DNA from 2 places in the Paenibacillus sp. FSL R10-2734 genome. Region 1 is predicted to be linked to the other one. Evidence: predicted binding sites of a transcription regulator. Region 1 holds the regulator's gene; the other holds the start of a gene.
The links. Region 1 encodes CtsR, which represses protease genes until heat stress. Its sites were predicted from a motif close to ATGGTCAATAAAGGTCAAACA; they were not measured.

Region 1 (15,449 bases):
AGGCGGTCATTTAAGTCTGGTGTTTAAACCTTGGGCTCAACCTAAGGTCGCACTGGAAACTGGGTGACTTGAGTACAGAAGAGGAAAGTGGAATTCCACGTGTAGCGGTGAAATGCGTAGATATGTGGAGGAACACCAGTGGCGAAGGCGACTTTCTGGGCTGTAACTGACGCTGAGGCGCGAAAGCGTGGGGAGCAAACAGGATTAGATACCCTGGTAGTCCACGCCGTAAACGATGAGTGCTAGGTGTTAGGGGTTTCGATACCCTTGGTGCCGAAGTTAACACAGTAAGCACTCCGCCTGGGGAGTACGGTCGCAAGACTGAAACTCAAAGGAATTGACGGGGACCCGCACAAGCAGTGGAGTATGTGGTTTAATTCGAAGCAACGCGAAGAACCTTACCAGGTCTTGACATCCCTCTGAATCCACTAGAGATAGTGGCGGCCTTCGGGACAGAGGAGACAGGTGGTGCATGGTTGTCGTCAGCTCGTGTCGTGAGATGTTGGGTTAAGTCCCGCAACGAGCGCAACCCTTAACTTTAGTTGCCAGCAAGTAATGTTGGGCACTCTAGAGTGACTGCCGGTGACAAACCGGAGGAAGGTGGGGATGACGTCAAATCATCATGCCCCTTATGACCTGGGCTACACACGTACTACAATGGCCGGTACAACGGGAAGCGAAACCGCGAGGTGAAGCCAATCCCATCAAAGCCGGTCTCAGTTCGGATTGCAGGCTGCAACTCGCCTGCATGAAGTCGGAATTGCTAGTAATCGCGGATCAGCATGCCGCGGTGAATACGTTCCCGGGTCTTGTACACACCGCCCGTCACACCACGAGAGTTTACAACACCCGAAGTCGGTGGGGTAACCCGCAAGGGAGCCAGCCGCCGAAGGTGGGGTAGATGATTGGGGTGAAGTCGTAACAAGGTAGCCGTATCGGAAGGTGCGGCTGGATCACCTCCTTTCTATGGAGAATCGTTCTCTGCAATGAGAACATTCAAATCGGAAGTTAAACTTCCACAATCATTTAACGCGTATCCATTTGTTCGGTTTTGATGGAATTTGCGGGGCCATAGCTCAGCTGGGAGAGCGCCTGCCTTGCAAGCAGGAGGTCAGCGGTTCGATCCCGCTTGGCTCCACCAACAAACTTCATCTATTTGTTATGTCTAGAATATTTTTACCTTGATCCTTGAAAACTGGATACCGAAACGAATTTGCGTTTTAGAACATCTTTTAGCTAAAACTTGTGTAAACAAGTACGTTAGTTATTAGCTGGAAGCGAAGATTTTCGATTGTGCGAACAAGCGAAACATCGGAGCGAAGGTTAAGCTAATAAGAGCACACGGAGGATGCCTAGGCGCCAGGAGCCGACGAAGGACGTGGCGAACAACGAAACTGCCTCGGGGAGCTGTAAGCAAGCTTTGATCCGGGGGTGTCCGAATGGGGAAACCCAGCTGTGGTAATTCGCAGTTACTCACACCTGAACACATAGGGTGTGTAGAGGCAGACCAGGGGAACTGAAACATCTAAGTACCCTGAGGAAGAGAAAACAATAGTGATTCCGTCAGTAGCGGCGAGCGAACGCGGAACAGCCTAAACCTAAGAGCTTGCTCTTAGGGGTTGTGGGACGTCTCACATGGAGTTACAAAGGAATATGGTAGGTGAAGAGGTCTGGAAAGGCCCGCGATAGAGGTAAAAGCCCTGTAACCTAAACTGTGCTCTCTCCGAGACGGATCCCGAGTAGTGCGGGGCACGTGAAACCCCGTATGAATCCAGCAGGACCATCTGCTAAGGCTAAATACTACCTGGCGACCGATAGTGAAACAGTACCGTGAGGGAAAGGTGAAAAGCACCCCGGAAGGGGAGTGAAATAGAACCTGAAACCGTGTGCTTACAAAAAGTCAGAGCCCTATCTATGGGTGATGGCGTGCCTTTTGTAGAATGAACCGGCGAGTTACGTTTAACATGCAAGGTTAAGTCGAGAAGACGGAGCCGCAGCGAAAGCGAGTCTGAATAGGGCGATTGAGTATGTGGACGTAGACCCGAAACCGTGTGATCTACCCCTGTCCAGGGTGAAGGTGCGGTAACACGCACTGGAGGCCCGAACCCACGTACGTTGAAAAGTGCGGGGATGAGGTGGGGGTAGCGGAGAAATTCCAATCGAACTCGGAGATAGCTGGTTCTCCCCGAAATAGCTTTAGGGCTAGCCTCGGTATAAGAGTAGTGGAGGTAGAGCACTGATTGGTTGCGGGGTCCGCAAGGATTACCAAGATCAGTCAAACTCCGAATGCCATATACTTATTGCCGGGAGTCAGACAGTGAGTGCTAAGATCCATTGTCAAAAGGGAAACAGCCCAGACCATCAGCTAAGGTCCCCAAGTGTGTGTTAAGTGGGAAAGGATGTGGAGTTGCACAGACAACCAGGATGTTGGCTTAGAAGCAGCCACCATTGAAAGAGTGCGTAATAGCTCACTGGTCGAGTGACTCTGCGCCGAAAATGTAACGGGGCTAAACACACCACCGAAGCTATGGCTAGATACGTATGTATCTGGGGTAGGGGAGCGTTGTATGTAGGTTGAAGGTGTACCGTAAGGAGCGCTGGACAGCATACAAGTGAGAATGCCGGTATGAGTAACGAAAAGATCAGTGAGAATCTGATCCGCCGAAAGCCCAAGGTTTCCTGAGGAAGGCTCGTCCGCTCAGGGTAAGTCGGGACCTAAGGCGAGGCCGAAAGGCGTAGTCGAAGGACAACAGTTTGAAATTACTGTACCACCGTAATCCGCTATGAGCGATGGGGTGACGCAGGAGGGTAGTGACGCGGACTGATGGATATGTCCGTCTAAGCAGTGAGGCTGATGTGTAGGCAAATCCGCACATCGTTAAGGCTGGGCTGTGATGGGGAGCGAAAATTGTAGTAGCGAAGGTCATGATCTCACACTGCCAAGAAAAGCCTCTAGCCAGGAGAAGGTGCCCGTACCGCAAACCGACACAGGTAGGCGAGAAGAGAATTCTAAGGCGCGCGGAAGAACTCTCGTTAAGGAACTCGGCAAAATGACCCCGTAACTTCGGGAGAAGGGGTGCCCCGGTAGTGTGAATAGCACGAGGGGGCCGCAGTGAAAAGGCCCAAGCGACTGTTTAGCAAAAACACAGGTCTGTGCGAAGCCGCAAGGCGAAGTATACGGGCTGACGCCTGCCCGGTGCTGGAAGGTTAAGGGGAGTGGTTAGGGGTAACCCGAAGCTATGAACCGAAGCCCCAGTAAACGGCGGCCGTAACTATAACGGTCCTAAGGTAGCGAAATTCCTTGTCAGGTAAATTCTGACCCGCACGAATGGCGTAACGACTTGGGCGCTGTCTCAACGAGAGATCCGGTGAAATTTTAATACCTGTGAAGATGCAGGTTACCCGCGACAAGACGGAAAGACCCCATGGAGCTTTACTGCAGCTTGATATTGAATTTGGGTACGATCTGTACAGGATAGGTGGGAGCCGTAGAAATCGGAGCGCAAGCTTCGGTGGAGGCGCCGTTGGGATACCACCCTGATCGTATCTAGGTTCTAACCTAGTACCGTAAACCGGTACGGGGACCGTGTCAGGCGGGCAGTTTGACTGGGGCGGTCGCCTCCTAAAGAGTAACGGAGGCGTTCCAAGGTTCCCTCAGAATGGTTGGAAATCATTCGAAGAGTGCAAAGGCATAAGGGAGCTTGACTGCGAGACCTACAAGTCGAGCAGGGACGAAAGTCGGACTTAGTGATCCGGTGGTACCGCATGGAAGGGCCATCGCTCAACGGATAAAAGCTACCCTGGGGATAACAGGCTTATCTCCCCCAAGAGTCCACATCGACGGGGAGGTTTGGCACCTCGATGTCGGCTCATCGCATCCTGGGGCTGAAGTAGGTCCCAAGGGTTGGGCTGTTCGCCCATTAAAGCGGTACGCGAGCTGGGTTCAGAACGTCGTGAGACAGTTCGGTCCCTATCTGTCGTGGGCGCAGGAAATTTGAGAGGAGCTGTCCTTAGTACGAGAGGACCGGGATGGACGTACCGCTGGTGCACCAGTTGTTTCGCCAGAAGCATGGCTGGGTAGCTACGTACGGACGGGATAAGCGCTGAAAGCATCTAAGCGTGAAGCCCCCTCAAGATGAGATTTCCCAATTAGTAAGACCCCTTGAAGACGACGAGGTAGATAGGTTGGAGGTGGAAGTGCAGTAATGCATGGAGCTGACCAATACTAATCGGTCGAGGGCTTATCCTATACTTAAATAAAATGCAAATTCAATTCGGATTCAGTTTTCAGGCGATTAAGCCTGTAACACGCTTAGAAATTCATTGTCACTTCTGGTGATGAATGAAATTTCACGCGGCAGCGTCTGTTTCACAGACGCATGTTTGGTGGCGATAGCGGAGGGGTTCCACGCGTACCCATCCCGAACACGACCGTTAAGCCCTCCAGCGCCGATGGTACTTGGACCGAAGGGTCCTGGGAGAGTAGGACGTTGCCAAGCACAATTAGACCACTGTTGAGTAATCGACAGTGGCTTTTTTGCGTCTAATATAGTCTGTGGAGAACTTGTGGATAAATTATTAAATTTGCGGAAAAGTTACGCACATGTGGATAAGAGATTGGAAGGGATTTAATCACTAAATAGTGTGGATTAAATACATAATTATGTGGATCTGTCAACAAAAAACCTAAGTAATACACGGGTTGCTGTGGATATAGCCGGGATTATGTGGATAGAGCTATTGATAAGTGGATAACAATTTTAACTTGGATGGGACAAGATTTCAAGACTATTTTTAAAGCTGCATAAAGCTGTGGATAACTAAAATTAAAGTTATAAATAATGCAATAGATTAGCGCACAATAGATGCTCTTGTTATACTTATCCTAAATGTAATTTTATAAAGGATGAGGTGAGTTTGTGGTAATAAGACAGTTGCGTTCAGAAGAGTTCGATGCAAGCATGAACTTGTCAGAATATGCTTTTCAATACAAGTTAGCTAGTGAAAAGCGGGCAAGTGCTAAGAAAAGTTTCAAGCCAGAACGGGTATGGGGTGCTTTTGAGGATGGGACATTGGAAGCTAAATTGACGATTATTCCTTTCCAAGTATACATACAGGGCAGAGTGGTACCTATGGGTGGAATAGCAGGAGTAGCTACATGGCCAGAGAACCGTAGACAAGGACATGTGGCAAAACTTCTGTCTCATGCGCTGCATACGATGAATGAGGCGGGGCAAACGCTCTCTTTTCTACACCCATTCTTGATTCCGTTTTATCGTAAATTTGGCTGGGAAATTTATTGTGAATTTAAGAAATACTCCATTCCAGTTGCTAAGTTTCCCAAGAAGGTTGAAGTTGAGGGCAAAGTTAAACGGGACATAAAAGACATCGAAGTATTGGATAGCTTATACAATCGATTCGCTGTTAAATATAACGGGACACTTAAGCGCGATTTGGACTGGTGGGAGAACTCTGTTTTAGATGATGAAGGAAAGATTGCAGTGTTTTACTCCAAGAGTGCTGAACCAGAGGGATACGTGCTGTATAAGGTAGAGAACAGAGAACTGGTCATAGATGAATTTGTATTTTTGAACGAACAAGCTCGGCAGGGGCTGTGGACATTTCTGGCGAACCATGATTCGATGGTGACCGGTGCATCGTTAAAGCTGGTGCCTTCGGATGACATGTTACCCTTCTTGCTGCCAGATCCGCGTATAGGACAGGAGAATTATCCTTATTTTATGGGGCGCATTGTTAACGCCAAAGCATTCATTGAAAGTTACGATTTCAGACGCAGTAGCCAGAAGAAGCAGGTTATATATATCGAAGATAAATATGCACCTTGGAATGATGGATTGTGGGAATGGTATATCTCTAATGAGGGATCGGCTACTTTGATACGAATTGAAGGGGAACGGACAGAAGCAGACTTAAGCTGTGACATCGGCACATTGACGGCTTTAATGCTTGGATACAAACGTCCGGTAGAGATGGCTCGTTATGGACATGTGACAGGTCAACAGTCGGCACTCGAATGGTTCGAAGAAATCCTACCGCAAGCACAGACCGCATTATTTGATTATTTCTAGATAAAAATTAGGCTCTCCCCTTCGCAAGATGTTGGGAGAGTTCTTTATTTCCGAATACATTCGCTGAAAAAAGTGAAAAATAAGAGAATCCACTTGGAATTAGCACAAAATATGTTATAATATTAAAAAGTCAAAGAAAGTCAAAGTCAACGCAACGTAATGACATAGATCCGATCTACTGAACGCGTGGAATGATCCACAAATGTTTAAGTTCGATTAAAGATTATTGTCATTATGAATGCAAGCCGCAAGCGATATAATAAAGCTTTAAGCACTGGAGGATGAGTGATGCGCAATATCTCTGATATTATCGAACAATATCTGAAGAATATTTTGCATGAAAGTCCCGAAGGTACGGTGGAAATCCAGCGAAATGACCTGGCGGACCAGTTCTCATGCGTACCGTCACAGATCAATTATGTCATCAGTACACGCTTTACATTAGAAAAAGGTTATGTAGTGGAAAGCAAACGTGGTGGCGGAGGATATATTCGTATACAACGTTTTGAATTGCCACCAAATGTGGCACTGCATGCCCATCTAAACCATACTATAGGTGGCGGGATTGATCAGAACGCTGCTGAAGGGTTGATTTATCAGCTGGAAGAAGCTGGTTTTCTAAGTAAGCGTGAAGCGTGTCTTATGCGCGCTGCTGTTTCTCGGGAATGCCTAACGGTTAAGATTCCATACCGGGATGAGATTCGTGCCAAGATTATGAAGGCGATGTTAATCTCTTTGTTAGGCAAATAATTGTCAATCATAAGGGGGGGGGGCTTTCGCTTATGCAATGCCAGGAATGCGGCGTCAAGCCGGCAACACTCCACTTCACTAAGATCGTGAATGGGGAGAAGACGGAATTTCATATCTGCGAGAGCTGTGCACGGGAGAAGGGTGAACTGATTCCCGGAACGGCTGGGGGATTCTCCATCCACAGTCTGCTGTCAGGACTGCTTGATCTTGAAGGCGCCGGCAAGGAGAAGTCGGCTGCTACAAAGACTACGCAGAGTCTGCAATGCGAGAATTGTGGTATGACATACTCCCAGTTTAGTAAATTAGGCCGTTTTGGCTGTAGCTCCTGTTATAAATATTTTAACAGCGCACTGGACCCGCTTTTTAAGCGAGTACATGGCAGTACCTCACATGTAGGTAAGATTCCAAAACGTGCAGGAGCACAGATTGTGTTTAGACGCCAAATTGATGAACTCAAGCAGGAATTACAGCTAAGTATTGCCCAGGAAGAATTTGAAAAAGCAGCAGAATTGCGGGATCAGATTCGCCGACTTGAAAAAGAAATAGTACAAGAGTAAAGTCTTTGATATATAGGGGGGATATGACATGTCAAGTCTCCGATTTACTGAACAAGCGCTTAGTGATTGGATGCGCTCAGGAGGTAGTCACTCCGAGATTGTAATTAGCAGTCGTATGCGTATTGCCCGTAATCTAGAGCATCTTCCGTTTCCTATGCTCGCTTCCTTAGAGCAATCGGAAGAAGTATTAGAGCTGCTGGCTCCTGTGTTTCATGAGGAAGCAGCTGCAGATTTCGGATCTTTTCAACTCCTAAAGCTTGATGATGTGAATGAACTGGACAAAAAGGTACTGGTTGAGAAGCATCTGATCAGTCCCAACTTGGCTAATGATTCGCGTGGTGCGGCTGTATTATTAAATGAAGATGAGTCGGTCAGCATCATGATTAACGAAGAGGATCACCTGCGAATCCAATGTCTGTTTCCTGGTCTTCAAGTAAGAGAAGCATGGGAACGTGCGACGGCGATCGATGATATATTCGAGGCGACTGTCAATTACGCTTTTGATGATAAAAGAGGATACTTGACCAGTTGTCCCACCAATGTTGGTACTGGGCTCCGTGCCTCGGTAATGCTGCATCTACCAGCACTTGTAATGACTCATCAGATCAATCGGATCCTGTCCGCAGTGAATCAAGTGGGATTGACTGTAAGAGGAATTTACGGTGAGGGTAGCGAAGCAGTAGGGAACATCTTTCAAATTTCAAATCAGATTACCCTCGGTCAAACGGAAAGTGAAATTATAGAGAACCTTCACAGTGTAGTTACCCAGATTATTGAACATGAACGAAATGCACGTGAACGGTTGCTTGTTGATTCTGCACTGAGAATTACGGACCGAGTGAAGCGTTCTTATGGGATCTTATGCTATGCAGCTCTTATGGAGCTTAAAGAATCGGCACAACGGCTGTCTGATGTGAGACTTGGGGTTGACCTTGGCATTCTGGAAGGCCCTTCGATTTCAGTGCTTAATGAACTTAACGTTAAGACACAGCCAGGATTCCTGCAAAAGATGTTCGGTGACGAGTTGAACGCCACTGAAAGAGATATGTATCGGGCGAAATTGCTCCGAGAAACATTGGGAACACAACATTAATATAGATATTTACTATTCATGGAGGTGCAGGAGATATGATGTTTGGAAGATTTACGGAACGCGCACAAAAAGTGCTAGCGCTGGCGCAGGAAGAAGCTGTTCGTTTAGGACACAACAATATTGGCACGGAACATATTTTGCTCGGACTCATTCGTGAAGGAGACGGCATTGCTGCTAAGGCATTAATTGCTTTAGGGCTAGGTCTTGAAAAAATCCAGGACGAAGTGGAGACACTAATTGGTAGAGGCCAAGAACAGCCTACGAACATTGCTTATACTCCTCGCGCTAAAAAAGTAATTGAGTTGTCGATGGACGAAGCTCGCAAGCTGGGTCATACGTATGTCGGCACTGAGCATATTTTGCTTGGACTTATCCGTGAAGGGGAAGGTGTCGCGGCTCGTGTGCTTAATAACCTCGGCATCAGCTTGAACAAAGCTCGTCAACAGGTGTTACAGCTCCTGGGAAGCAGCGAGGCTGCCTCTAGTCATAGTGGAACTCCGGCTAACGTCAGCACACCGACCCTAGATGGTCTTGCGCGCGATTTAACCGCCTATGCTAAAGAGGGCAATCTAGACCCGGTTATCGGCCGTAGCAAGGAAATTGAACGTGTTATTCAGGTGCTGAGTCGCCGGACTAAGAATAACCCGGTACTGATCGGTGAACCTGGGGTTGGTAAAACAGCGATTGCTGAAGGACTTGCACAAAAGATTATCAACAATGAAATCCCAGAAACGCTACGCGACAAACGTGTAATGACGCTCGATATGGGCTCTGTAGTGGCTGGTACGAAATATCGCGGTGAGTTTGAAGACCGCCTCAAGAAAATTATGGATGAGATTCGCCAAGCAGGTAATATCGTGCTCTTTATCGATGAACTTCATACGCTGATCGGTGCTGGTGGCGCGGAAGGTGCGATTGACGCTTCTAACATTCTGAAGCCGGCTTTAGCCCGTGGAGAACTTCAGTGCATAGGCGCGACTACGCTTGACGAATATCGTAAATATATTGAAAAAGATGCAGCCTTGGAGCGTCGTTTCCAACCGATTACGGTGGATCAGCCATCTCCAGAGGAAGCAGTCCAAATTCTATTCGGACTTCGCGATCGTTATGAAGCGCATCACCGTGTGAAGATTACGGATGAAGCCATTGTAGAAGCAGTGAAGCTGTCTGATCGGTACATTCCGGATCGTTTCTTGCCAGATAAAGCGATTGACCTTATCGATGAAGCGGGATCCAAAGTAAGGCTTCACTCTTACACTATTCCGCCAAATCTGAAGGAACTCGAAATGCGCTTGGATGATATCCGCAAGGAGAAAGATTCCGCGGTGCAGAGTCAAGAGTTTGAAAAAGCAGCTGCCCTGCGTGATACAGAACAAAAGATCCGTGAAGAACTTGATACGACGAAGAACCAATGGAAAGAAAAACAGGGTCGCACGGATTCGGAGGTTACGCCTGAAGATATCGCACAGGTCGTAGCTAGCTGGACGGGGATACCTGTAAGCAAGCTGAAGGAAGAGGAGACCGACCGTCTGCTTAACATGGAAGCTCTGCTGCATGAACGAGTGATCGGTCAGGACGAAGCTGTTAAGGCTGTTAGCCGGGCACTACGCCGTGCACGTGCGGGTCTTAAAGATCCGAAACGTCCAATGGGTTCCTTTATCTTCCTCGGTCCTACTGGTGTAGGTAAAACTGAGCTGGCTCGTGCATTGGCTGAAGCCATGTTCGGCGATGAGAATGCGGTCATCCGTATCGATATGTCGGAATACATGGAGAAGCACTCCACGTCCCGTTTAGTCGGAGCTCCCCCTGGATATGTTGGCTATGAAGAAGGTGGCCAATTAACCGAGAAGGTACGCCGTAAACCATATTCTGTAGTGCTGCTTGATGAAATTGAAAAAGCGCACCCAGAAGTGTTCAATATTCTGCTGCAAGTTCTTGAAGATGGTCGTTTGACTGACTCTAAAGGACGTGTAGTCGATTTCCGCAATACATTAATTATTCTGACTTCTAACGTAGGGGCACAGGCAATCAAGAAGAATTCGACACTTGGATTCACAGCTGTGCAAGATGCCGGAGCAGAATACGGTAATATGAAGGGCAAGGTAATGGAAGAGCTCAAGAAGAGCTTCCGTCCTGAGTTCTTGAACCGGATCGACGAAATTATTGTCTTCCACTCCCTTGATGAGAAGCATATTGCTGAAATCGTCACGCTGATGTCTGATGAACTGCGCAAGCGGCTTCGTGAATACGATGTTGATTTCGTGCTCACAGATACAGCGAAGGCTTTCTTAGCTAAGGAAGGATACGACCCTGCCTTTGGTGCACGTCCACTGCGTCGTGCGATTCAGAAGCATATTGAAGATCGTCTCTCTGAGGAACTATTGAGAGGAAATATTCAAAAGGGTGATTCGCTCAACATTGATGAGGTTGGCGGAGAGCTTGTAGTGAAAAAGGTGGATGCTCCTGTAGCACCAATGCTTGAAAAAGAAGTAGGATCCGAATAAAGAAATGGAATAAAAAAAGCTTCCGCTCCTCAGTTTATAGAGGGGCGGAAGCTTTTTTTAACATCGAATAATTCACCGAAATCAGAAGCGGAGTTAATGAACCCTCTGATCCAGAGGATAATGAAATAAGCGGCCGCACGGGTGTTTTTCCGAGCGACCGCTTATTTATTTGAGCTGACCTTAAAGTAATCAATAATTAGGGAAATCCTCCCTGAAATTAACGTGTTTTACTTGATATCATCGATAATTAGGGAAATCCCCCCTAAAATTTTGCGGAAATCGCCCGTTTTGCCTATAATCCATTAGTTTTTAGGGAGAAATTCCGCAATCAGTTCAATGCATGCTTAAAAAGTTCGATAATTAGGGAGGATTTCCCTATTTACACTTATAGTAGCCGCAGTTTTTCCCCATAAGCGCCCTCCTGATATAACCAACGCCCATATCGCCATCGCTCCATCACAATTTCATAGACTGGGTGCAGAAGGTGGGGGAGTTAGGGGTATGAAATCCTGCACAATGTACAACAGTGATTGCCTCGTGCCTCGTACACTCCGATGTTAAGTTAAGTGAAGCTTATTCACCCGCGAGGGTGATTGTGCTCATAGATCAGAATTTATATGCTTGTGCAAATCATTTCTTCTTGTTGCGAAATCCATCTCCTCATTGTTGTAAATTTATCACTTAAAAATATACATTTAGTACAAATTCCGAATGACCTTTCGTTAAGGGGGCAGAAATGGTAAACTTTCATTAGAAGAAAATATCCGCAATTTAAAAGTTCGGACCGTAAGGAGAACAAATGGCTAAACCAAAAACTAAATTTTTTTGCACCGATTGTGGATACGAAACACCAAAATGGTTCGGTAAATGTCCCGGGTGCCAAGCTTGGAACTCCATGGTGGAGGAAACAGAAAGCGTAGTCAAAACACAGGGAATGAATGCCCCTATTTTTCATAGTAAAGAAAAGGCACAATCGATCATAAGTATAGAAAGTGACAAGGAACCGCGCATACTGACAGGTATAGGTGAGCTTAACCGTGTTCTCGGTGGGGGGATCGTGCCAGGATCGCTGGTACTAGTAGGGGGAGACCCAGGAATCGGTAAATCTACGCTCTTATTACAGACATCACATGCTCTGACTACTCAGGGATTGCGAGTACTGTACATTTCGGGCGAAGAATCGGTAAGGCAAACTAAGCTACGTGCGGATCGCCTCGGTGCGTTGTCAGCTGAGCTATATGTACTATGTGAGACGAATATGGAAAGCATAGAAGAAGCGATTGAACAAATTCAGCCGCAATTTCTTGTCATCGATTCGATTCAGACTGTATTTATGCCAGAAGTAACCAGTGCGCCAGGCAGTGTGACCCAGGTTCGGGAATGTACGACAAGATTTATGCGTATCGCTAAGATTCGTGGAATTGCTACAGTTCTCGTCGGGCATGTCACCAAGGAGGGAGCTATTGCAGGCCCACGGATGCTTGAACATATGGTGGATTGTGTGCTGTATTTTGAGGGAGAGCGGCATCATACGTATAGACTTCTACGGGCTGTAAAGAACCGCTTCGGTTCTACGAATGAAATCGGCATTTTCGAAATGGGTGAAGTGGGGCTAACAGAAGTAGAGAATCCTTCTGAACTCTTCTTGTCGGAACGTCCACTCGGCGTAGCCGGATCTACAGTTGTGGCCAGCATGGAAGGAACTAGACCGGTGCTTGTAGAGCTTCAGGCTCTTGTCGCTGCTACTCATTTTCCCTCCCCGCGCCGAGTGTGTACAGGTATGGATCACCAGCGGATGGCACTCATTATCGCTGTACTGGAGAAGCGGATGGGCATGTTCCTGCAGAATCAGGATGCTTACCTTAATGTTGCTGGAGGCGTAAAGCTGGATGAACCGGCGATTGATTTAGCAGTAGCTATTAGTATCGCTTCCAGCTTCCGTGATATTTCAACAAAACCTTACGATGTTTTCTTCGGTGAAGTAGGGCTTACAGGTGAGGTAAGAGGTGTTTCGCGCGCGGAAATGCGTGTAAAGGAAGCCGCTAAGCTAGGCTTCCGGCGGGTGATCATGCCAGAGAAAAGTTTGAAAGGCTGGAAGCACCCGCAAGATATCCAGATTATTGGCGTCAGTACCGTAGCAGATGCACTATCGGTCGCGTTAGATTAGGGGGCACAAGGATTATGAAAGAATATAACCAATTAGAGAATATGAATGATCTGCTCAGACTGGCGGCACCGGGAACACCTTTTCGGGAAGGTCTGGAGAATGTGCTGCGCGCTAAGACGGGAGCACTTATCGTCGTTGGGTATAGTCCTGAGGTGATGGAAGTAGTGGATGGAGGATTCTCCATTAACTGCGATTTTTCACCCAATTATTTATATGAGCTCGCCAAAATGGACGGTGCCATTATTCTTAGCGAGGATTTGAAACGCATTTTGTATGCAAATACACAGCTAATTCCGGATTCCTCCATCTCATCAATCGAGACAGGCATTCGTCACCGGACGGCCGAGCGTGTAGCGAAGCAAACAGGCAAACTGGTCGTTTCCATTTCACAGCGCCGCAATATCATTACTTTGTATCAAGGTTCAATCCGCTATGCTTTAAAAGAAATTGGCTCTATTTTGGCTAAGGCGAACCAAGCGATTCAGACCCTAGAAAAGTACAAAGCGGTTCTTACACAAGGACTGACGAATTTGTCTGCTTCGGAGTATGAGGGAATCGTAACGGTCGCCGAAGTGGTCGGAGTGATTCAGCGGGTAGAGATGGTTCTGCGTATTAAGATGGAGATCAAACGATACATCAATGAACTGGGTAACGAAGGACGCTTAATCAGCATGCAGATGGAAGAACTGGTTGGAAATACAGAGGAAGAAGCATGGCTCCTATACAGAGACTATGCTAAGGAAGAGCAAGAAGATAAAATTCGTGAAATTATTGCCGGTCTCAAACGTATTAGTGATGATGATCTAATGGATGATAACCATATCGCTCGTTTGCTGGGCTATTCTTCTACGGCAATTTCTTCCGAAGAAGTGGTTACACCGCGCGGATATCGTCTGCTTAACAAGATTCCGCGGCTTCCAAATGTGATCATTCATAATCTGGTGGAGCGGTTTGAAATGCTGCCTAATTTGATGTCAGCCAGCATAGCTGAACTGGATGAAGTGGACGGAATTGGGGAGGTGCGGGCTCGCAATATTCAGGATGGGCTCAAACGTTTACAGAAGCAAGTTCTTATTGACAGGCAAATGTAAATAACATACAATCACGTAATATTGGAGCTATTGAAGGCCAATGTGAGAAAATTGAGGTGAAGAAATGATACAAAAATCAATTCCGAGTCTTTTTACCATAGGTAACCTGATGCTCGGGATGTTTGGTATCATGATGGCGTTTGACGGTAAAGTTAGCATGGCCGCTATCATGGTTATTATTGCTATGCTGTTAGACGGATTGGATGGCCGAGTTGCTCGTGCACTTAAATGTGAGAGTGAATTTGGTAAGGAACTGGACTCTTTGTCTGACGTCGTTTCTTTTGGAGTAGCGCCGGCTGTTATTATGTACGTCTCAAGTCTGCATGATTTAAATTCTGCATTAGCCTGGACAGTAACTGCAATTTTCCCAGTGTTTGGTGCATTGCGCCTTGCTCGTTTTAATGTTCACCCAGGGGTTCCTGGTTATTTCATTGGATTGCCAATTCCTGCTGCTGGTGGTGTACTTGCCACATTAGCTCTTTTTAATAAAGATGTTTCCGCTCCGTTTATGATTGTGGCTACATTGCTCTTATCTTATTTGATGGTCAGCACGGTTAAATACCCTAATTTTAAGAAGGTCGGCTTGCCTAAAAAAGTGGTTGTCGGAGCGCCAGTAGTTATTATTGTTGCTGTGGCAGTTGCCGTTGTGTTCCCAGAGCAGATTGCTAAACTTATCTTCGTCTTACTCGGGATTTATGCGTTGTATGGCTTTAAACAAAACATCGATCGATTGACAGCCAGACGCCGTCACCGCCGTAGAAGACGTTCAGAAGATAAGGTGTATCAATCGAAGAATGGTTAAAGCAGTTTCTTATCATAAGATTAAACCAATATAATTACAGCTAAAGGCTTTGTCGTCCAATGAGGATGGCAAAGCCTTTTTGCAATTACAGCACTATTCCAAGTTTATCGTCTTGAAAATTGGAACATACTGGTGAGGTATAGATCATTCAAGGATGAATAAAAAGGAGGTGCGTTAGGTTATGTGGAAAAAAGTGATATTGTCTTTTGCTTTAATATGTGGAGCTTGGTCTGGTTTTTCGCTATACCATGCGCTTGAAAGAGGATTCCCCAAGGGAATGGAAAAGCTAGCTGAAAGTTTGCCTGTAGAGGGAAGCATTTTATTTACGGTGCTGGGTGCCATTATTTTTTTGTTTGCGGGGTCTTTATGCGCGGAATGGGGAGGTTCAAAACTGCG
Region 2 (15,449 bases), 810 kb from region 1:
TTGCCGTTTAATAGGCTTTAGCGTTGATGAAGCGGACGCGTCCCCACTACTCGCTACTCATGCTCGAACTACCCCCGTCGAATCCAAGAACGGCCCCTCATTATAAAGGGCGCTTCGGATCAAGCGGATCTTCCAAGCAAGAGAGATCCAATCCACAGCTTCTTATTAAAGAAGACTGTAACGAAGCAATTAACTTACTTACTCAGTATATCACATTTATCAACACTTTAACACGTAGGTTAAAGGAATTGAAGGTGGAAACTGGAACTCATTCAAATCGTCTACTACACCTAGATTATCTGGCGATCTTTTGCTTCTCACGCAATACACGCTGGATATCACGCTGAGCATCACGCTTGGCGGCAGAGTCACGTTTGTCGTACTCTTTCTTACCTTTACCAAGACCAATCAGCAGTTTCGCATAGCCATTCCGCACATAAACCTTGAGCGGCACAATCGTAAATCCATCTCGCTTGGACAAGCCCAGCAGTTTATGAATTTGCTCCTTGTGCATTAGCAATTTACGCGTACGCGTCGGATCAGTAGGGTTGGCGCGGTTACCTTGTTCAAAAGGGCTGATATGCATGTTGTGAATGTGAAGCTCACCATTCCGGATCGTAGCAAAAGCATCTCCAATATTAGCGCGGCCATTACGCAGCGACTTGATTTCAGTACCTGTCAGCACCAAGCCAGCTTCATAAGTGTCCTCGATAAAATAATCATGGGAAGCTTTTTTGTTCTGGGCAAGTACTTTCCCGTCTGCTTTTTTACCCATGAGAATCACTCCTTGAATCATATTCATAAGTTAAAGTAACCATGTCTCTCTAATCTTAAACGAAGACATAGTCATCGAACGTCTGATCTATATTGTAACAAATGGAATCTATTGAGCGCAAGGAATGTTCAGGCAATCCTGCATCAGCCATTTTGACAACATGTTGTCAGTAAGTTTACCCAATAGTTAGATTTAATTACATTTATTTATAAAATAAAGGTTTGTTCTTCAATCATGCACATACCCTATCACCTTTTAACTCTTTTCTATTTCCCTATCCCTATCTCTGATGGGGCCAAAGCTATATAAATGCACTTTATACACCTATTCAGCATATTTAGACGCTCAAAGGTTGTTTAGTTGCACTTTCTGCAACTAAAAATTCAAAATCAGGCCGTTTTGAAGATACTAATAAGATTTAGATGTACAGAGTGCAATTAACCTTCACTCCTACTGAACAGCCGGACTTTAACTGCACATTATGCAATTAAAATTAAACACCGTGATAATGCTCAGATGAGGATTCCACACTTGAGTCGTCGAAAAAGATTTTAAAAAAGCACCGCCCCAGCAAAGGGGTGGTGCTTAATCCTGCGTTATAAAGCTACGAAGCGTAGCACAATAACGTTTATTTATTTCTTCTTTCTCTTACGTGGAGCTCCGTCTGGAGCGCTACCTGTAGTGTCACTACGTTTAGAAGTGGCTTGTTCAGACGTCTGAACGTTGCCAGGTGTCACGGACTGACCGATGAACACTCCGCTTTTGTTCTTCTTTTTCCGGCGACTTTTGCCTGTTGAAGCACCATTTCGGCCTTCTCCTCCGTCAAAGTTACCACCGCGGTCCTCGCGGCTACGGAACTTCGTGCTGCCGTCCAGGCCGCGGACTTCGCCGCTGGAAGAATCGGACGCAGGAGCGCCATATCCGCCTTTGCCGGAGCCAAAGCCGAAGCTAATGCCGCGTCCACCACCGGCACCGCCGTTGTCACCGCCGCGGCCTCGACCGCCGCTGCGCTCACGCGGCGCGCCTGCGTTGCCGCCGGCCTCGCCCCCGCGCTCTGCGCCGTTGCGTCCGCCCGGCGCCGCAACACCCCGGCTCGCATCCTCGCCGGCATCACGCCCGCGCTTCCGCTTTCCGCGTCCGCCCGGTGCAACAACACCGGCCGCTTCGCGCGGCCCTTCACCGGCGCGCGCACCTGCGCCCGGCTTGCCCTTGCCCGCGCCTACAGCCGCGCCGGGCTTACCTTTACCGCTGCGGCTCTTGCCGCCCGCGCCGCCGCCTTTACCCCCGGCTGGCGCCTTGAAGCCGCCGCCACCTGAACGGCCGCCTTTGCCACCGCGGCCGCCTCCAAAGCCACCGCTGCGATGCTCGCCCGGCGCGCGTGGCTTCATGTCGACCAACTCGAAATCGATCGTGTGGTCATCCATATTCACCTTGGCGACTCGAATCTTCACCTCGTCGCCAATGCGGAACACCCGCGATGTGCGCTCACCAATGAGCGCCATATGGGCCTCGTCGAAGTGATAATAATCGTCGCTCATAGCACTGAGACGAATAAGGCCTTCGACGGTATTGTCCAGCTCGATGAACATTCCGAAGCTAGTCACACTGCTGACCATAGCCTCGAATTCCTCACCCACTTTATCCTGCATGTACTCAGCCTTCTTCAGCTGCTCCGTATCGCGCTCGGCTTCTACCGCCACACGCTCACGTTCCGAGGACTGCTGAGCAATGTCAGGCATCCGGCTGGCCAAATAATCATGCCTTTTCTGGCTCAGTGCCCCTCCACTCTCAATCACTTCACGCATAACGCGGTGAATGACCAGATCGGGGTACCGACGAATTGGAGAAGTGAAGTGGGAATAATATTCCGCAGCAAGTCCGAAGTGGCCTGTGCTCTCCGCATCATATTTCGCTTGCTTCATGGACCGTAACATCATCGTACTGATGACCGTCTGTTCCTTTGTCCCTTGGATTTGCTCCAGCAGATCCTGTAAAGCTCGCGGATGAACCGAATTGCCACGACCCTTTACGTGATATCCGAAATTGGCCGCAAAAGCCATAAAATTCTGCAGCTTCTCAGGATCTGGATCTTCATGAATCCGGTAAAGGAACGGAACCTTCAACCAGTGGAAATGCTCAGCAACTGTTTCATTTGCTGCGAGCATGAATTCCTCGATAATCTGCTCAGCTACAGAACGCTCACGCTTCACAATATCTACTGCCTTACCGTTCTCATCCACGATGATTTTGCTCTCTTCGAAATCAAAATCAACCGCTCCCCGACGCATCCGTGCATCGCGTAGCTTCATCGCCAGTTCTTTCATGAGGCGGAAATCATCAATTAATGGACTATAGCGCTCAAGCAGTTCTGGATCTTCATCCTCCAGAATTTTGCGAACATTTGAATAGGTCATTCTTTCCTTGGTGCGAATCACACTCGTAAAGACATCGTGCTTCACTACCTTCATTTGCTCATTAAATTCCATCTCGCATGACATCGTTAAGCGGTCTACCTGCGGATTCAAACTACAAATCCCGTTAGACAGACGGTGTGGTAGCATCGGAATAACCCGATCCACCAAGTACACACTACAGCCACGATCATAAGCTTCTTTATCAAGCTCAGAGCTCTCACGCACGTAATAACCTACATCCGCAATATGGACGCCTAGCTTATAATGTCCGTTCTCTAGTCGCTGAACATTAACCGCATCATCCAAGTCTTTAGCATCTTCACCATCAATCGTGACAATGTTCAGTCCGCGCAAGTCCCGTCGTCCCTGCTCAGCAATTTCCTCTTCCGTGATTGAATCTGGAGCGTTGTCCGCTTCGTCCATCACTTCAGCCGGAAATGCCTCTGGCAGCTGATGCTTACGGATGATAGATAGAATATCAACTCCCGGATCATCCTTATGTCCGAGGATCTCAATAATTTCACCTTCTGCCGCAGATCGACCTTCTGGATAATTCACGATGCGTACAACGACCTTTTGGCCGTCTACCGCTCCCATGAAGGATTGCTTCGGAATAAAAATATCACGGTTAATCCGTTTATCATCAGGCAGCACAAAGCCGTAGGTCTCCAAGTTTTGAAATACGCCTACAGTCTGCAATACGCCTCGTTTAACAATACGCTCCACTTCGCCTTCCATACGTCCGCCAGACGGACTTTGAGAGGTAATACGTATTAAGACGATATCGCCATTCATAGCTCCCTTAAGGTCATTCGCATGGATGTATACGTCAGGATGATCACGATCATCCGGGATAAGAAAAGCGAAGCCTTTTGCATGAGCCTGTAATCGGCCGCGCAGTAAATCCATTCGTTCCGGCACGCCATAACGTGCATTACGAGTTAATACAATTCTTCCGTCTTGTTCTAATTCAACTAGTAGTTCCTCGAACTTTTTAAACCCTGTGCTATCTTCTAGAGCAAAATGGCTCACCAGCTCTTCATAAGTCATTGGTTTATATGCAGTTTCCCGCATGAAATCGAGTAATATTTCTTGTGTTATCATGTTCGTCACCCCAGCCCTCCGCGGCTCCAAGCCGCTGGCAAATATGTATGTCTTGTCCTGCTCTGTAGTAATGCCAAGTAAAATTTACCTTTACCTACTTCATACCCTAGTATACACGAAATCAATCCTGCGCATCCCTGTTACTGTCATCCAAAGGTAAACGCAGTACGAAATTTCAGTCAAACAAAGAAAAAAATCTATTTATTGGCGCTCACACCGTACATAATCCTATCCTCTCTACTATGAAAAGAAAAGCACCTACAGGTGCTTTATCTCCTTTTAATTATAACAAAAAAGCCTTCGCTCTATTCCATTCAGAACAGAGCGAGGGCTTACTGTAGGTACTTTAGTCAATGAAAACAGCAGCTAGAATTGCCATAATGAAGAATCCTGCAGCAAGTCCAACAGTTACACGTTGTAGTACGAGTTCCATACCACGAGCTTTTGTTTTACCAAAGAGATGCTCAGCACCGCCGGAGATGGCACCGGAAAGACCCGCGCTTTTCCCCTTTTGCAGAAGAACGACCGCAATAAGACCGACGGAAAAAATCAGGAGCACAACTTTCAAAAAGATATCCATTCACTTCCACCTCCTACGCCTAAGCATCACTATCTATGGTAATTGAGGTTATCACGATACATAAACAGTATTCTTATTTTATCATAGCGGTGTCGGTAATACAACCGCCTAGACTGTTAAGTCGTAGCTTTTCTTGCAAGATTAGGATAAACGTACCGATCTTCACCTCACTGGTTTATAAAAAAAGACCCACCATAATGGCGGGTCTTCGTGCTCTGCTATAAAAGCAGATTATCTTTTAAGGTTGTAGAAGGATTTCAGGCCGTTGTATTGAGCCAATTCACCCAACTCGTCTTCGATGCGAAGCAATTGGTTGTATTTAGCTACACGGTCTGTACGGGAAGGAGCACCAGTTTTGATTTGGCCAGCATTAGTCGCTACAGCGATATCAGCGATTGTGCTATCTTCGGATTCACCGGAACGGTGAGAGATAACTGCTGTGTAACCAGCACGTTTAGCCATTTCGATAGCATCGAAAGTTTCAGTCAATGTACCAATTTGGTTAACCTTAACCAAGATGGAGTTACCGATACCTTTTTCGATACCTGTTGCAAGACGCTCAGTGTTTGTAACGAACAAGTCGTCACCAACCAATTGAACTTTATCGCCCAATTTTTCAGTAAGCAATTTCCAACCATCCCAGTCATCTTCGGACATACCGTCTTCGATTGTAATAATTGGATATTTCTCAACCCATGAAGCAAGAAGGTCAACATACTCAGCGGAAGTGTAAGATTTACCTTCGCCAGCAAGTGTGTATTTACCGTCTTTGTAGAACTCAGTGGAAGCAACGTCCATACCCAAGAATACGTCAACACCTGGTTTGTAACCAGCTTTTTCGATAGCTTCGATGATTGTAGTGATTGCTTCTTCATTCGAACCAAGGTTTGGTGCGAAACCACCTTCGTCACCTACAGCTGTGTTCAAGCCTTTAGCTTGAAGAACGGATTTCAGGTTGTGGAAGATTTCAGCACCTGTGCGAAGAGCTTCTTTGAAGCTTGGAGCTCCTACAGGAAGAACCATGAACTCTTGAACGTCGATGTTGTTGTCAGCATGCTCACCACCGTTGATGATGTTCATCATTGGTACTGGAAGAGCTTTAGCGTTGAATCCACCAAGGTATACATACAAAGGTACATCCAAAGCTTCTGCTGCAGCGCGAGCTACAGCCATGGATACTGCCAAGATAGCGTTAGCTCCGAGTTTACCTTTGTTGTGAGTACCATCAAGGGCGATCATCAATTTATCGACACCCAGTTGGTCAAGAGCGTCCATACCGATAACTTCTGGAGCGATGATTTCATTTACGTTCTCAACAGCTTTCAGAACACCTTTACCCATGTAACGGGATTTGTCGCCATCACGAAGCTCTACAGCTTCATGAGCACCAGTGGAAGCACCGGAAGGAACGATAGCGCGGCCTTTAGCGCCGGATTCCAAGAATACTTCAACCTCTACAGTAGGGTTACCACGGGAGTCAAGGACTTCGCGAGCATATACATCAGAAATAATAGTCATTTTAGTTAATCTCCTTTAAACAATGTTTTGGTTTTGATTGTTGAAGCTTAATCTTAGGTACTGTTTCCTTATTTGCGACTAGCGATCATGGATTGACCAGTCATTTCCGCAGGTTGCGGAATTCCCATCAGATCCAGAATGGTTGGTGCTACATCCGCAAGGATACCGCGATCGCGCAATACAACATTTTCATCCGTAAGGATGAATGGAACCGGGTTAGTGGTATGAGCTGTGAACGGACGACCGTTCTCATCAAATACCATGTCTGCATTACCGTGATCGGCGATAATGATCGCAACGCCACCTTTGGCAACTACTGCGTCCACTACTTTACCAACACACTCATCAGTTACCTCTACAGCCTTAATTGTTGGCTCCAGCATACCGGAGTGACCAACCATATCAGGGTTTGCAAAGTTAAGGATAATAGCATCCTGTCTTTCCGCTTCGATTTCTGCTACGCAGGCTGCAGCCACTTCGTAAGCACTCATCTCAGGTTGAAGATCATAAGTTGCTACTTTAGGGGAGTTGATCAAAATACGAGTTTCTCCTGGTAGTTCCTCATCACGTCCACCACTGAAGAAGAAGGTTACGTGCGGATACTTCTCAGTTTCCGCTATGCGCAGTTGCTTCTTGTTGTTCTGTACAAGCACTTCACCCAATGTGTTATCCAGGTTCTTCGGTGAATAGGCTACGTAACCTTGTACCGTTTCGCTGAAAGTAGTCAGGCATACGAAGTGCAAGTCTTGTGGGAACAAAGGACCCCGGTCGAAACCGCGGAAATCTTGATTCGTGAACACTTGTGACAATTGAATAGCACGGTCAGGGCGGAAGTTGAGGAACACAACGGAATCGCCGCTCTGAACCTGAGTCACTGGCTTGCCTTCACTGTCTACAATTACACTAGGTTCAACGAATTCATCGAACACGGAATTTTGATAAGATGCAGTGATGGCCTCTAGAGCATCCGTGTATTTTGGACCTTCGCCATAAACCATAGCGCGATAGGCTTTTTCTACACGATCCCAACGTTTGTCACGGTCCATTGCGTAATAACGTCCGGATACCGTTGCGATTGTACCAACACCAACTTCTTCAATCTTTGCAACCAGATCTTCGACAAACTTCTTACCGCTATCTGGAGGTACGTCCCGGCCATCCATGAAAGCATGGATATACACTTCGTGCATATCTTCTTTCTTAGCCAGATCAAGCATAGCGAACAGGTGATTAATATGGCTATGTACCCCTCCGTCGGATACAAGCGCGTAAAGGTGAAGCTTTTTACCTGTGTTCTTAGCATTTCTAACTGCCGCTACCAGTGTCTCATTCTCGAAGAACTCGCCCTCACGGATCGATTTATCGATACGAGTCAAATCCTGGTATACAATCCGTCCTGCACCAATATTTAAGTGCCCTACTTCAGAGTTGCCCATTTGGCCATGTGGAAGACCAACAGCTTCACCACAAGCAGTAAGGGTAGTATTAGGATATTGTTTCAAGTAACGGTCATAGTTAGGTTTGTTGGCTTGAGCAACGGCGTTGCCTTCAGTTGTTCCACGCAAACCGAAACCATCCATGATGATCAAAGCTACAGGTTTTGGAGCTGACATCTTACTTCGCCCCCTCAACCAATTGAACGAAGGAAGCAGGCTGCAAGCTGGCACCGCCAACAAGCGCACCATCGATGTCGCTTTGGCCCATGTACTCAGTTACATTCTCAGGCTTCACGCTGCCGCCGTATTGAATACGAACAGCTTCAGCTGTTGCTGCATCATACAGATCTTTTACAAGACTGCGGATGTAAGCAATAACTTCGTTAGCATCTTGGGAAGTGGAAGATTTACCTGTGCCAATAGCCCAGATAGGTTCGTATGCAATGACAACTTTTGCTGCTTGCTCGGCACTTAGTCCTTGGAATGCAGCTTCAGTTTGTACTTTACATACTGCTTTAGTTTGATCAGCTTCACGCTCTTCAAGCTTTTCGCCTACACATACGATTGGAGTGATACCGTGACGGAATGCAGCATGCATTTTCTTATTCACGATTTCATCTGTTTCGCCAAAATAAGCACGACGCTCGGAGTGACCAATGATTACATAATCTACGCCGAGATCGCTAAGCATTACACCACTGATTTCTCCTGTGTAAGCACCGTTATCTTCAAAGTGTAGGTTCTGTGCGCCAATCTTGATGTCTGTACCTTTTGCAGCTGCTACAAGTGCAGGCAGGTTAGTAAATGGAGCGCAGATTACAGTCTCAACGCCTTCTACTTCTGCTTTGCCTTTGATATCAGCGATAAAACTTTCTGCTTCAGGGACTGTTTTGAACATCTTCCAGTTACCAGCAATAATTGGTGTTCTCATGAATTAAGTTGCCTCCTTCTATACGTCTTACTTGTCGTTCAGTGCTTCTACGCCAGGAAGCGCCTTGCCTTCCATGAACTCAAGGGATGCACCGCCACCAGTGGAGATGTGATCCATTTGGTCAGCCAGGTGGAATTTCTCTGCTGCTGCTGCGGAATCGCCGCCGCCAATAACAGTATAACCTTCTGTAGTTGCACAAGCTTTTGCTACTGCAATTGTACCTTCAGCGAATTTATCGATTTCGAACACGCCCATAGGTCCATTCCAGACAACCAGCTTGGAGTTTTTGATAATATCGGCATAAAGTTCACGAGTCTTAGGTCCGATATCAAGTCCTTCCCAGCCTTCTGGGATTTCATTGTAATCAACAATCTTAGTGTTGGCATCTGCGCCGAATTTATCAGCAACAACAACGTCAACTGGAAGCATGAAGTTTTTGCCGAGAGCTTTAGCCTTCTCAATAAATTCAAGAGCAACATCAATTTTGTCGTTGTCTACGAGTGATTTACCAATTTCGAAGCCTTGAGCTTTAGTGAATGTATAAGACAATCCACCGCCGATCAGTACGTTATCAGCCAAAGTCAACAAGTTATCAATAACATCGATTTTGTCTTTAACCTTCGAACCACCGATGATTGCAGTGAAAGGACGCTCAGGGTTAGAAAGAGCTTTACCCAGAACGGTCAATTCTTTCTCCATCAAAAGACCGGAAACAGCTGGTAGGAAATGAGCGATACCTTCTGTCGAAGCATGTGCACGGTGAGCCGCACCAAATGCATCATTGACGAACAAATCAGCCAATTCAGCGAATTGTTTAGCCAGTTCAGGATCGTTCTTCTCTTCGCCTGGGTAGAAACGAACATTCTCAAGTACAAGTACGTCGCCTTCGCCTAGCTCAGCAATTTTTGCTTTTACAGCTTCGCCAACAGCTTCGTCAGCTTTAGCTACTGGTTTGCCGAGAAGCTCGGACAGACGTTCAGCAGCAGTAGTCAGACGCATGGAATCTACGAATTGGCCTTTAGGACGACCCATGTGACTCGCAAGAATGATCTTTGCACCGTTCTCGATCAAATATTTAATGGTCGGAAGGGTTTCGCGAATACGAGTATCATCAGTGATCTTACCGTCTTCTACAGGAACGTTAAAATCCACGCGTACAAATACGCGTTTACCCTTTACTTCTACATCACGGACGCTCTTTTTGTTCATGATTAATTCCTCCACACCCAAAATTGTTTCTAGCAGGAAACAAGAAATACATTTAGAAAGAGCGGAAACAAGGAACTTCTGTTTCCGCTCTATAGATGTTGCTTTATATCAAATCAATTACTTAGCGATTTTAGCGAATTTCTCCAAAGTACGAACCAATTGTGCAGTGTAGGACATTTCATTGTCATACCAAGCAACAGTCTTAACCAGTTGTTTGTCGCCAACAGTCAATACTTTAGTTTGTGTAGCATCGAACAGGGATCCGAAAGTCATACCTTTGATGTCGGAAGATACGATTTCATCTTCAGTGTAACCATAAGTGTCTGGATCGGAAGCTGCTTTCATTGCTGCGTTGATTTCTTCAACAGTAACGCTCTTATCAAGAACAGTTACAAGCTCAGTCAGGGAACCAGTTGCAACTGGAACACGTTGAGCTGCACCATCCAATTTACCTTTAAGTGCTGGAATAACCAGACCGATTGCTTTAGCAGCACCAGTAGTGTTAGGAATGATGTTCTCAGCTGCTGCACGAGCACGTCTGAAGTCACCTTTAGCGTGTGGAGCATCCAAAGTGTTTTGGTCGCCAGTGTAAGCATGAATTGTAGTCATCAGGCCTTCAACAATACCGAACTTGTCGTTCAATACTTTTGCCATTGGAGCTAGGCAGTTAGTTGTGCAAGATGCGCCGGAAATAACAGTCTCAGTACCATCAAGAATGTCATCGTTAACGTTGTAAACGACAGTTTTCATGTCGCCAGTAGCTGGAGCGGAGATAACTACTTTCTTAGCTCCACCTTTCAAGTGTTTTTCAGCTGCTTCTTTAGTTGTGAAGAAACCTGTGCACTCAAGTACGATGTCAACGCCTAGGTCGCCCCATGGCAATTCTTCAGGGTTGCGGTTAGCAAGAACCTTAACTTCTTTACCATTGACTTTGAAGAAGCCATCATGCACTTCAACATCACCTTGGAATTTACCTTGAGTTGTATCATATTTAAGCAAATGAGCAAGCATCTTAGCGTCAGTCAAGTCGTTGATTGCTACCACTTCGATACCTTCTACATTTTGAATACGGCGGAAAGCAAGGCGGCCAATACGTCCAAATCCGTTAATTCCAACTTTTACACTCATTGAATAGTTCCTCCTAGAATTCTTTTTATTTATTCAAAACAGACCGTGAAGCCTGTCATGACAACAATGTTAAGTATAATGCAAGATATATGTTCTAGTGATTTACGAAGATATCTGTAACTGATTATCAATTTCCTTGCCTATTTCTACAGCAGCAGCCTCGTCCGTGACGAGAATATTCTCCTGCCCGAAACGTAGCATCGCATGAATGGCTTTGGCCTTTGGCTTGCCTCCAGCAATACCGATGACTGTCTCCGTCCGAATAATATCTTCTAGACGTAGTCCCATCGTAAGCATAGTATGGACAACCCGACCATCTTCGTTAAAGTAATACCCAAAGGATTCGGCGACTGCTCCCTCACCCTGGATTTCTGAGACTGTAGCCTCATCCAGCTTGCGGCGGCGAGTCATTTCAATGGCATCCCCTATCCCATGTACAATAATACGCGAACTGCGGATGATTTGTACAATCTCTCCAATATTAGAGTCAAGAGCTAGTGACTGGTAAGCATCCCCACTAAGTAAATCAGGTACATGCAGCAACCGGTAATTCGCTCCAACCCGTTTTGCCATTGTTGAGGCAATCGTATTGGCTTGAATCTCCATACTCTCCCCTAATCCACCACGCGCCGGAACAAACCAAGCGTTCTTGTAGGAAAGGGATAACGGTGGTGTCAGTTGATCAGCCATGTCGGCAAGCGTTGATCCACCTGTGACAGCAACAATATCATCTGTACGAAGTACACTAAGCAGTGCTTTTGCTCCTGCTCGGCCAAGTTCACGTTTGGTGAACGGCGATGACTCACAATCACCCGGTACCACAATAACTTTATCCAGACCGTACGTTGACCGAATTTTCTCTTCCAGCTCATCCAGACCAAACAGGCTCTTAACGACCGGCTCTAGCAAATCAAGCAGCCTACGCCCAGCAGCGCTAATACGCATACCAACGCTCTCAATCTCAATGAGCCCTTGCGATTTCAGAAGATCCGTCTCGGCACGCAGTACCCGCTCAGTCATATCAAGCGAAGCGGCAAGCGTTCTGCGCCCAATGATATCGGACAACATGATCTGATGAAGAATCGTGTACCGTCTCTTAAGGGTTTCCATGAGATCAGGCAGAAGCTGCTTTTGGATATCTAATAAATTACGCATACTTTCACTCCTGCAACTTCGTCTTCCTCTATTCCCTTGTTCATGGTCTCAAAATGTCCCGGGTAAACTTTTTAAGTCCCACTCATATTCTAACCAAATATTGCTCGAAGTGCAAGTCTTCCGAGAGTAGAATTCTCAACCCCTTGTCTTCTTATACATTTATAAGATCAGGAAAGAGGTTCCGCATTTAAAACCTGTCATTAACTATCCAGATTCTAACGCTGAGGGAAAGCGAGTGTACGCTTGTCCACCTTGAAGACAAAGGATAGAGACCCTGCTCAGTATTATTAATACATTGCAATTGCACAAAAATTGTATTATAATCATTTTTGTTGCGCCCGTGGTCCAATGGATATGACGTAGGCCTCCGAAGCCTGAGATCCAAGTTCGATTCTTGGCGGGCGCGCCATAAATTTCGCTTCATACATATTTAGTAGCGTGTATACTACTACTTAACCAAAGAGCCGCTTGTTGGCTCTTTTTTTTGAATATAAGTTTGACTTTCTTTGACTTTTTGTTTGAATTTGTTTATCATGTGGATAATACGGCAAGAGTAAAAATGAATACATTTGAAGAACCAATATCAAGGAGGTTTTCCACGTGAGTTATATTCCTATGGTAGTAGAACAGAGCAACCGCGGTGAGCGCGCTTATGACATCTATTCCCGCCTGCTGAAGGACCGCATCATTTTCCTTGGAACGGAGGTTAATGACGTGGTAGCCAATTCTATCATCGCACAAATGCTGTTCTTGGCTGCCGAAGATCCTGAGAAGGACATTCACCTTTACGTGAATAGCCCAGGCGGTTCCATTACTGCAGGTATGGCTATTTTTGATACAATGCAGTACATTAAACCGGACGTTTCCACCATCTGTGTGGGTATGGCAGCTTCCATGGGCGCTTTCCTGCTCAACGCTGGTGCTAAAGGCAAACGCTTCGCGTTGCCTAACAGTGAGATTATGATTCACCAACCTCTGGGTGGTGCTCAAGGTCAAGCAACGGATATCGAAATCCGTGCACGCCGTATCCTAAAATTGCGCGATAAGTTGAATCGCATTCTTGCAGAACGTACGGGTCAACCCCTGGAACGTATTGAAAAGGATACAGATCGTGATTACTTCATGACTGCTGCAGACGCGGCTGAATACGGTATCGTTGATAAAGTCATCGAGAAGACACTGCCTAGCGGTGTTTAAGCTATAAAACAACAACACAAAGAGGCTGTACCCTATCCACTTGATGGTTAGAGTACAGCCTCTTTACTTTTTAGACCACTACTACACACGAATCTCAATTAAATCAAACCGCCATAACCAAGCGCATCGAGTTTCTCAGCAATCACACGGTAACCTCGGCCATTCGGATGTAAGTGGTCAATAGATAACAGCCCTCTCTCGTTTCCTGCAAACTCACTATAAATAGAAGCAAATCCACATACTCGGCTACTGTACTGTGATGCATAGCGGTTAAAATGCCTAACCCACTCTGTAGCGCCTACTACCTGAGGATAGGGATTATACAATCCCACAATTCGAATGATGAAAGGTCTACGCGTTCCCGCCTTCAATTGGATGAGAATACTCATAATTACAGCAAAATTTTGTTTGCATTCCTGTAGTGATCTCCGAAGCTCTTTAGATAAATTTTCAGGTTGTCTAGCTGTAGCCTTCGCAGCACGGATTAAATCATTGCCACCAATGGATAGAGTGATAATATCAGCTGCTCGAATGGCTTCGCGAGTCATAGAACTCCCGCGTAGCCGCTGTTCCAGTTCAGAAGTAGTCATTCCATTCACGCCCAAATTCGTAGAGGCCACTATTGAACGCAGCCTCCCTTCCGCCATTCTACGGTACACCGGGACAAAGCCGTTACCTGGCAGAGCGCCAAATCCAGTCGTCAAGGAATCGCCAATGGCAGTATATTGATAGCTCATAGCTCTCCCCCGTTCATAAACTAGTTACTCCCTTTAGCATATGAATTAGAGTTGATTCTGGTAAGGGGGAGATGTCCAGTGCTCCTTTCCCACTCATTAAACATAATCTTAGATATTTTACATAAAAAAAAAGAGGTGCTCCCCACTATTACTAGTAGAAGTATCACCTCTTCCTCTATATCTCACCTTGATTCCACTGCTATTTTAATTCATACATAACACTTAGCTGTGTTGTAACTTTAACTACTCCCGGTTGAACGGATGTGCTTGCACCAGCATCTGCTGCAGCCATATCCATTTTCAGATTCTGTTCATAATAAACCGGAGAGGTACTGCCATCATTTTGGCTGACCGTGATTACTTGACCCAAGCTACGTTTAGCTGCCTTAGCAATAGCCGCTGCTTTAACATCTGCGTTTGCCATCGCCTTTTCAATCACCTGAGCTTCAAAGGCAGAAGTATCTTCCACGGAAAAACGTGCATTTCCGATATTGTTTGCCCCTGCCGCAGAGGCAGCGTCCAGCAATTCACCAACCTTGGTCAGATCTCTATAGGACACTAACAGCGTATGATTCGCGTTGTACCCTTTTACTTGCTGTCCTTCTTTTTCGCTATAGCTATAGTTGGGTTGCACATAAAATTGAGTACTTTGAATATCCTTATCTACGATTTTCCAAGTACCCTTCAGCAGTGTAGTGATCTTTTGGATTTTAGCAGCATTTGTTTTTTGTGCTTCTTGTGCGGTTGCAGCTGTAGTATCCACACCGATGGTCAAGTATACAATATCCGGCTTAATAGACAATTCACCTTTACCTACTACATTAACGACATTTTTCTGCACATCCTCAGCAGCGTAAGCCTTTGCAGGACCCTGAAAGACACCACTCATGCTGATCCCCCCAATTAACAAACTCCCTACGATCAACACTGAACCGATTTTCTTTACCAAACCTTTCATATTAGCCAGCCCCTTTCAATTTTTGTAATTTGTTATTATCCTCTAGACGAGTCTTTTTGGTAAATGTTGCACGGCTAAATCTATTTTTTGGTATTAAAAAAAGCCCCGAAGGGCTTTTAGTCATGCAATAAAAAGTCATTTTAAAGATTATTGGTTCTCAAGCTCTTCTTTGCTAACGAGACTCGTCAAAGCGTTTACAGCTTGATCCGCGTCTGCACCATCCGCGCTGATATAGATCTCCGTGCCGGAACTGATCGCTAAGCTCATAATACCCATAATACTTTTGGCATTTACTTTTTTATCGTCT

Region 2: a site for CtsR is predicted at 12,744-12,764, ahead of clpP (ATP-dependent Clp endopeptidase proteolytic subunit ClpP). Genes of this name have one in related genera too.

The regions. Positions count from the first base shown of each region.
Region 1 covers NZ_CP150170.1:1,209,924-1,225,372, forward strand. Annotated here, with positions in the region: rRNA gene NSS67_RS05365 (16S ribosomal RNA) at 1-964, shown strand, start outside; tRNA gene NSS67_RS05370 (tRNA-Ala) at 1,066-1,141, shown strand; rRNA gene NSS67_RS05375 (23S ribosomal RNA) at 1,322-4,249, shown strand; rRNA gene rrf (5S ribosomal RNA) at 4,383-4,499, shown strand; gene NSS67_RS05385 (GNAT family N-acetyltransferase) at 4,920-6,089, shown strand; gene NSS67_RS05390 (CtsR family transcriptional regulator) at 6,378-6,839, shown strand; gene NSS67_RS05395 (UvrB/UvrC motif-containing protein) at 6,872-7,396, shown strand; gene NSS67_RS05400 (protein arginine kinase) at 7,425-8,489, shown strand; gene clpC (ATP-dependent protease ATP-binding subunit ClpC) at 8,525-10,993, shown strand; gene radA (DNA repair protein RadA) at 11,793-13,160, shown strand; gene disA (DNA integrity scanning diadenylate cyclase DisA) at 13,175-14,251, shown strand; gene pssA (CDP-diacylglycerol--serine O-phosphatidyltransferase) at 14,316-15,053, shown strand; gene NSS67_RS05425 (PIN/TRAM domain-containing protein) at 15,235-15,449, shown strand, end outside.
Region 2 covers NZ_CP150170.1:396,954-412,402, forward strand. Annotated here, with positions in the region: RNA gene ssrA (transfer-messenger RNA) at 1-97, opposite strand, end outside; gene smpB (SsrA-binding protein SmpB) at 296-775, opposite strand; gene rnr (ribonuclease R) at 1,408-4,293, opposite strand; gene secG (preprotein translocase subunit SecG) at 4,640-4,873, opposite strand; gene eno (phosphopyruvate hydratase) at 5,105-6,391, opposite strand; gene gpmI (2,3-bisphosphoglycerate-independent phosphoglycerate mutase) at 6,460-8,004, opposite strand; gene tpiA (triose-phosphate isomerase) at 8,006-8,758, opposite strand; gene NSS67_RS01820 (phosphoglycerate kinase) at 8,786-9,967, opposite strand; gene gap (type I glyceraldehyde-3-phosphate dehydrogenase) at 10,085-11,095, opposite strand; gene NSS67_RS01830 (sugar-binding domain-containing protein) at 11,198-12,250, opposite strand; tRNA gene NSS67_RS01835 (tRNA-Arg) at 12,585-12,659, shown strand; gene clpP (ATP-dependent Clp endopeptidase proteolytic subunit ClpP) at 12,851-13,447, shown strand; gene NSS67_RS01845 (GDSL-type esterase/lipase family protein) at 13,546-14,184, opposite strand; gene NSS67_RS01850 (SIMPL domain-containing protein) at 14,384-15,142, opposite strand; gene NSS67_RS01855 (HPr family phosphocarrier protein) at 15,290-15,449, opposite strand, start outside.